DNA from 2 places in the Heyndrickxia sp. FSL W8-0423 genome. Region 2 is predicted to be linked to the other one. Evidence: a T-box and tRNA genes for the amino acid it is inferred to sense, from the RefSeq annotation. Region 2 holds a T-box; the other holds one or more tRNA genes.
What was found. A T-box is a leader RNA that pairs with one kind of tRNA and senses whether it is charged. The one in region 2 lies ahead of trpS (tryptophan--tRNA ligase), so its partner is inferred to be a tRNA-Trp.
Positions count from the first base shown of each region.

Region 1: it has a tRNA-Trp gene. The T-box ahead of trpS (tryptophan--tRNA ligase) is inferred to sense a tRNA for this amino acid. The anticodon was not compared.

Region 1 is NZ_JBBPBE010000001.1:1,477,262-1,480,648, forward strand. Features, by position in the region: tRNA gene MKY81_RS07375 (tRNA-Thr) at 28-103, shown strand; tRNA gene MKY81_RS07380 (tRNA-Lys) at 171-243, shown strand; tRNA gene MKY81_RS07385 (tRNA-Gly) at 252-326, shown strand; tRNA gene MKY81_RS07390 (tRNA-Leu) at 337-425, shown strand; tRNA gene MKY81_RS07395 (tRNA-Arg) at 461-537, shown strand; tRNA gene MKY81_RS07400 (tRNA-Pro) at 545-621, shown strand; tRNA gene MKY81_RS07405 (tRNA-Ala) at 646-718, shown strand; tRNA gene MKY81_RS07410 (tRNA-Met) at 804-877, shown strand; tRNA gene MKY81_RS07415 (tRNA-Ile) at 897-970, shown strand; tRNA gene MKY81_RS07420 (tRNA-Ser) at 977-1,069, shown strand; tRNA gene MKY81_RS07425 (tRNA-Asp) at 1,091-1,167, shown strand; tRNA gene MKY81_RS07430 (tRNA-Tyr) at 1,208-1,291, shown strand; tRNA gene MKY81_RS07435 (tRNA-Trp) at 1,295-1,365, shown strand; tRNA gene MKY81_RS07440 (tRNA-His) at 1,378-1,453, shown strand; tRNA gene MKY81_RS07445 (tRNA-Gly) at 1,474-1,547, shown strand; tRNA gene MKY81_RS07450 (tRNA-Ile) at 1,560-1,633, shown strand; gene MKY81_RS07455 (gamma-type small acid-soluble spore protein) at 1,987-2,202, shown strand; gene MKY81_RS07460 (DUF3949 domain-containing protein) at 2,291-2,551, shown strand; gene MKY81_RS07465 (PTS sugar transporter subunit IIA) at 2,775-3,269, shown strand; gene MKY81_RS07470 (PRD domain-containing protein) at 3,308-3,387, shown strand, end outside.
Region 2 is NZ_JBBPBE010000001.1:2,302,065-2,305,451, forward strand. Features, by position in the region: gene MKY81_RS11660 (YjbA family protein) at 1-349, shown strand, start outside; gene trpS (tryptophan--tRNA ligase) at 397-1,386, opposite strand; T-box leader at 1,458-1,709, opposite strand; gene spxA (transcriptional regulator SpxA) at 2,251-2,646, shown strand; gene mecA (adaptor protein MecA) at 3,020-3,387, shown strand, end outside.

The DNA of each region.
Region 1 (3,387 bases), 820 kb from region 2:
TTAAATATTGGAAGTATATCTTAATCCGCCGGCCTAGCTCAATTGGTAGAGCAACTGAATCGTAATCAGTAGGTTGGGGGTTCAAGTCCTCTGGCCGGCACCACTTATTATTTGGATTACTGGCTGTATGAGCGATAAAGAAAACTTAATAATATTTTCATTAAAAATTTGAGCCATTAGCTCAGTCGGTAGAGCATCTGACTTTTAATCAGAGGGTCGAAGGTTCGAGTCCTTCATGGCTCATCAAAATTGCGGAAGTAGTTCAGTGGTAGAACACCACCTTGCCAAGGTGGGGGTCGCGGGTTCGAATCCCGTCTTCCGCTCCAGATAACCCTTGCCGGGGTGGCGGAACTGGCAGACGCACAGGACTTAAAATCCTGCGGTAGGTGACTACCGTACCGGTTCGATTCCGGTCCTCGGCACCAAAGTTTTTTACGAAGCAAAATAACTTTCATAATATGCGCCCGTAGCTCAATTGGATAGAGCGTTTGACTACGGATCAAAAGGTTAGGGGTTCGACTCCTCTCGGGCGCGCCATTTAGTACGGGAAGTAGCTCAGCTTGGTAGAGCACATGGTTTGGGACCATGGGGTCGCAGGTTCGAATCCTGTCTTCCCGACCATTCAAAATATACAAATAGTATGATGGGGCCTTAGCTCAGCTGGGAGAGCGCCTGCTTTGCACGCAGGAGGTCAGCGGTTCGATCCCGCTAGGCTCCATTTTTTAAAAGGAAAATGAAAGCATGACATTTCATTTCTGTCCAGCTCCAGCGCCTAATCAAGGCGCTTGTGCTTTTCTTATCATGGCGGTGTAGCTCAGCTGGCTAGAGCGTACGGTTCATACCCGTAAGGTCGGGGGTTCGATCCCCTCCGCCGCTATATAATTATAAATAATGATGGACCCTTAGCTCAGCTGGTTAGAGCAGACGGCTCATAACCGTCCGGTCGTAGGTTCGAGTCCTACAGGGTCCATAAAGTGGAGGAATACCCAAGTCTGGCTGAAGGGATCGGTCTTGAAAACCGACAGGCGGGTTACACCGCGCGGGGGTTCGAATCCCTCTTCCTCCGCCATAAAAGTAAAACTTATAAATTGGTCCGGTAGTTCAGCTGGTTAGAATGCCTGCCTGTCACGCAGGAGGTCGCGGGTTCGAGTCCCGTCCGGACCGCCATTAAATAAATATAATTTATCCCTTAATAACTATCTTTATCGGAGGGGTAGCGAAGTGGCTAAACGCGGCGGACTGTAAATCCGCTCCTTAGGGTTCGGCGGTTCGAATCCGTCCCCCTCCACCAGTTAGGGGTATAGTTTAATGGTAAAACGAAGGTCTCCAAAACCTTTGATGTGGGTTCGATTCCTACTACCCCTGTCAATTATTATGGCGGCTGTGGCGAAGTGGTTAACGCATCGGATTGTGGTTCCGACATTCGTGGGTTCGATTCCCATCAGCCGCCCCATAGAAAATTATTTTATATTTGCGGGTGTAGTTTAGTGGTAAAACTACAGCCTTCCAAGCTGTTGTCGTGAGTTCGATTCTCATCACCCGCTCCAAATTTACATAAAGGGCCTATAGCTCAGCTGGTTAGAGCGCACGCCTGATAAGCGTGAGGTCGATGGTTCGAGTCCATTTAGGCCCATTCAAAAAAATATTCTTTATTAAAAAAACTAGCTACATATTTTAGCTAGTTTTTTGTGTACTTTAGCTTCTTTTCTGATAAATTGTTGTTTTTCTTTAAACACAAAATAATATTAAAAATGCTGAGTGGATTGGAGCGGAAGGAGCTTGACTCCTGCGGGACATAGAGGAAAGGTCGTGACCCCACAGGCGCAGTAGCGCCGAGGAGGCTCGACTTCTCACCGCGAAAAAGCAAGCTCCTGCAGCGGAAAGGAACGGACATTGTTTTTTCATAAACAACAAACTTTATGAGCATATCTAAGACAACAGTATAAAAATATATTGATGATGGAAAATAGTATTAGGAGGGATATTATGAGCGAAAACCAAAGTAATAATAGCGGATTTACAGTAGCTGGAACAAGCATTGATGACGTGAAAAGAAAAAATGCGCAGTCAGGCATGTCTTATAATGAAGTGAAGGAATGGTTGGCTAAAACAACAGGCGGTCATGGAACAAGTATATACAGTAATACAAATGTTGAGGAAGTAAAAAGGAATATTAGTGAATCCATGAGATCAAATAAATAAAAGAAATGTATTTAAATGAATGAAACATTTTCTTTCCTGATCCGTAGTACATTGTAGAAACAATCATTTTCTACAAAGGAGTGGTAGTATGGATATCGCGTTTATTATAATATGGTCGGTTTTAATTTTGTATTTCCTCGTAATGATCCCAATCGAGTATAATAATATTTCTTCCATAAAGGAGCAAAAAAAGAAAGCAAATATGCACCATAATGAAATGTATGAAAAAATGAGCTTCGAGGAAGAACAACTAAATTTTAATCTTCAAGGCAATCTTTTGAACATGCCATCTAATTTAGTCGCTGCACTCATTTACAAGCTACGACATCGAAATTCTTATCGTGGATAAAAAGTTTTAAAAAATGTTACCGCTTACTTGTCTTTTTGTAGAGAGAATGTTACTATATACCTAATAATAAGATATTGATCACATGTTACTGATACGATCAGGCATGGTGGTATGTAAAAGGGTTAACCCTTTTATTGTGCTGCCATGCCTTTTTATAGTTTTATTTGATCACTGTTTGCTAAACCATGAATATTTGTAACATAGGAAAAAAGGAGTCCTTACAATGAAATTTAATTTTTTCAAAAAAGAAATAGAAGAATTGAACATATATGCACCTGTTAATGGACAAATTGTTCCAATTGAGGAAGTACCAGATCCAGTTTTTAGTCAAAAGATGATGGGAGAAGGAGTCGCTATTATCCCATCGAATGGAAATATCCATGCACCAGTTAACGGAACAGTCATCCAAGTTGCCCCAACGAAGCATGCCGTTGGATTACGTGCAGATGATGGTTCAGAAATACTTATCCACGTAGGATTAGAAACGGTTGCCTTAAAGGGAGAAGGATTCAACGTGGCAATTAGTGAAGGAGACAAAGTTTCTGCCGGGCAACTACTAATTGAAGTGGATTGGGAATATATTAAGAAAAATGCCAAAAGCACGATAACCCCGATAGTAATTACTAATAGTATGGAAGGTAAGAAACAGTATACTGTTACAGAAGAAAAGGAAGGTTTACAGGGAAAAACGATAGTGATAACATCTTCCGATAAGTAATACACTGTTTCGTATAGTGAAAACAAGGAGATGGCTCGATGAAGATATCAAAGATTCTAAATAATAATGCTGTTGTAGTAAGGGATGGGCAGGAAGAGAAAATAGCAATTGGCACAGG
Region 2 (3,387 bases):
TGAAGGGGGAGTTGGAGAAAAAGAACATCATATCTTATCTCCAGACCCAGCGAGCATGTATGGTTTAACAAGGAAAGAAAGGCAATTAAAGCAGTTGCTTTTTATGGCTTTAGATCAACTTCATTCTTCAAACAACGCAGCTGAAATTCGTTATTGGTATACAGAGTGGGCTCCGGAACAGTATCAAGAAATTCAGGTTATGGATTTTAATGATGTTTGGAATCGTCTATTTGAAGAAGTGAAAAGAGGTTGGAGTGAAAAACACGAAAATCTCTGTGAAAATTTAATTAAAGGACAACCATTTTTTGAAAAGCTTTGGGAATTGGAACATGGTCCAAAGGTCAATTAATGGAAAAGTAAAGGTACACCGATTTAACTGGTGCACCTTTACTTTTTTTACTTTCGCTTTCTTCCAAGTCCCATTGCATTTTCCATTTTCTTTAGCATCTTATTCGCTGCTTTGTTGGCCTTTTCTGCGCCCATGTCTAATATACGATCAAGTTCATCCGATTCAACTAATGAAAGGTATTTTTCTTGAATCGCAGAAAGTTTTTTTATGAGTACTTGAGCGAGATCATTTTTAAATTCTCCGTAACCTTTTCCTTCATATTCCCGAACGATTTCATCAATGGATCGATTTTCGATAATGGAATAAATGGAAAGCAGATTCGAAATTCCAGGCTTATTTTCTTTATCGTATTTAACAATTCCATCCGAATCTGTGACGGAACTTTTGATTTTTTTCTCAATCGTTTTTGGATCGTCAAGGATCGAAATAAATCCTTTCGTATTTGGATCAGATTTACTCATTTTCTTTGTTGGATCTTGCAATGACATGATTCTTGCACCGACTTTAGGAATTCTAACGTCTGGGATCGTAAAGATGTCATTGTATTTTTTATTAAATCTTTCGGCTAAATCTCTTGTTAACTCCAAATGTTGTTTTTGGTCTTCACCAACAGGAACTAAATCGGTGTTATATAATAATATATCGGCGGCCATTAATGGCGGATATGTGAGTAAGCCTGCAGATACAGACTCTTTACCAGAAGATTTATCCTTAAATTGTGTCATACGTTCCAGCTCACCAATACTTGCTACACATTGTAACATCCATCCTGCTTGAGCATGGGCAGGCACTTCTGATTGAATAAACAAAGTTGCTTTTTCAGGATCTATTCCAACAGCAATATATAGAGCTGCTAAATTTCGAATGTTTTTGCGCAATTGTAAGCGATCTTGGGGAACAGTTATCGCATGTTGATCAACAATACAGAAATAACAATTATATTCCTCTTGTAATTCAACAAATTGCATTAACGCTCCAATATAATTACCAAGTGTAATTGTCCCGCTTGGTTGAATCCCTGAAAATATTGTTTTCATTTACAATTCCTCCTCGAATTAAGTTTAGATTTCCTTTTTAGGCAAAATAAAAAACCATCCGTCGCCTAAATAATAGGGACGAATGGTTGATTCCGCGGTGCCACCCTAAGTGCACAAGTAAACTATTGTGCCTCTTAGTTCCATGAAATAATTCATGGAATCCCATTAACGTGAGATTACTCGCCAAAAACTAATAAGAGGAATCCTCTGTTCATTTTTAGTGCTCCAAAGTCCATTCCATAAGTTTTGTTTGTTTGTTTTCACCAGCCACAAACTCTCTACAAAACAAAAACAAATGTACTACTCTTTATCATTGCTATTTCGGTATTTTAAAATTTATCATATTATATCTAAGTGCAATGACTAAGTCAAGATATGAAAAATTTTAATTATGTTTTAATGATAATTTAAGAATGATCTAGTATTCTGTGTATGTCGACTCGTTCGGCCTTATGACATAATCAAAAAGGAAAATGAGATTGATAATCATTTAAGTAAAGTTAGCCGAAAAGGGGGGCAAAAAAGAATAAAAGAGATGGTTTAAAGGCTGATTACAGGGGTAAATAGACTATAAGTCTAATGTCACAGTGTTGTCATTTTTATAAATGTCTGGACTCATTTTTAGAAAAACTATATTCATTGTTGTACAAATAGTGTATAATACATAATATAGATTTTTTATTTAAAGTAATTTTAATTTGGCTATGTTAAAGTTCAATGTTGATTTGTCACTATTTGATTGAAGCGGAAAGTGAGCACCTGTAGCGGAAAACAACAGTCAAATTTAACAGCGCCTTTAATTTAAATAATTAATCCTTGAAGGATTATGAAACTAAATTTATAGATAAGGAGTGTGAATGATAAATGGTAACATTATACACTTCACCTAGTTGTACATCATGTAGGAAAGCAAGAGCCTGGCTTGAGGAAAATAATATTGAATATAAAGAGCGAAATATCTTTTCGGAACCTTTAAGTTTGGAAGAAATAAAAGAAATATTAAGAATGACTGAGGATGGTACAGATGAAATCATATCTACACGCTCAAAAACCTTCCAAAAGTTAAACGTTGATTTAGATACGTATCCGTTACAAAAATTATATAAGTTAATTCAAAAAAATCCGGGACTACTTAGACGTCCAATTATGGTTGATGAAAAACGTTTGCAAGTTGGGTATAACGAAGATGAAATTCGTCGTTTCTTACCACGAAAAGTTCGCTCATATCAATTACTTGAAGCTCAAAAACTTGTTAATTAATATTTTTCATAAATAGAAATAGGTAATATAAAACGCCTTCATACCAGCATTGATTGGAATGGAGGCGTTTTATTTCAAAGATAAAAATATGTTTACTGAAAATTTAGTCTTGAATGTTTGGTGCATATCCGCTAAAATGAGCAAAACAATAATTTTTTTTAGAAAAAAACCTTTGGGTATTAGTGGAATTTAAAATTGGGAAGAGTTTTTGTTTCCAATTAACATCTTTTTATCATAAAATAGAAGTACAAGAGTAGAATATTATTTATTATGAAATTTTCTACACTTTTACCTAAGCAGTTTAGCATACACTTAGCCTTATATGGGGGAACAAGTCCCTTCATAACTTTCAAATAGAAGGGAGAGTTGATGTATGGAAATCGAACGTATTAATGAAAATACAGTTAAGTTTTATATTTCTTATGGTGATATAGAAGAAAGAGGATTTAATCGCGAAGAAATTTGGTATGATCGAGAGAGAAGTGAGGAACTTTTTTGGGAAATGATGGATGAAATTCATCATGAAGAAGAGTTTGTACCAGAAGGTCCATTGTGGATTCAAGTTCAGGCGCTTGATAAAGGACTTGAAGTATTGGTAACAAAAGCACAGCTATCTAAAGATGGACAGCGTTTTGAACTGCCGATATCAGAAGAAAAGCTTAAGGAATTACCGATTAACGACCGACTTGAAGAATTTCTTGATGAGCATTTTCAATCAAAGGGTCTTCAGGAAGAAGATGA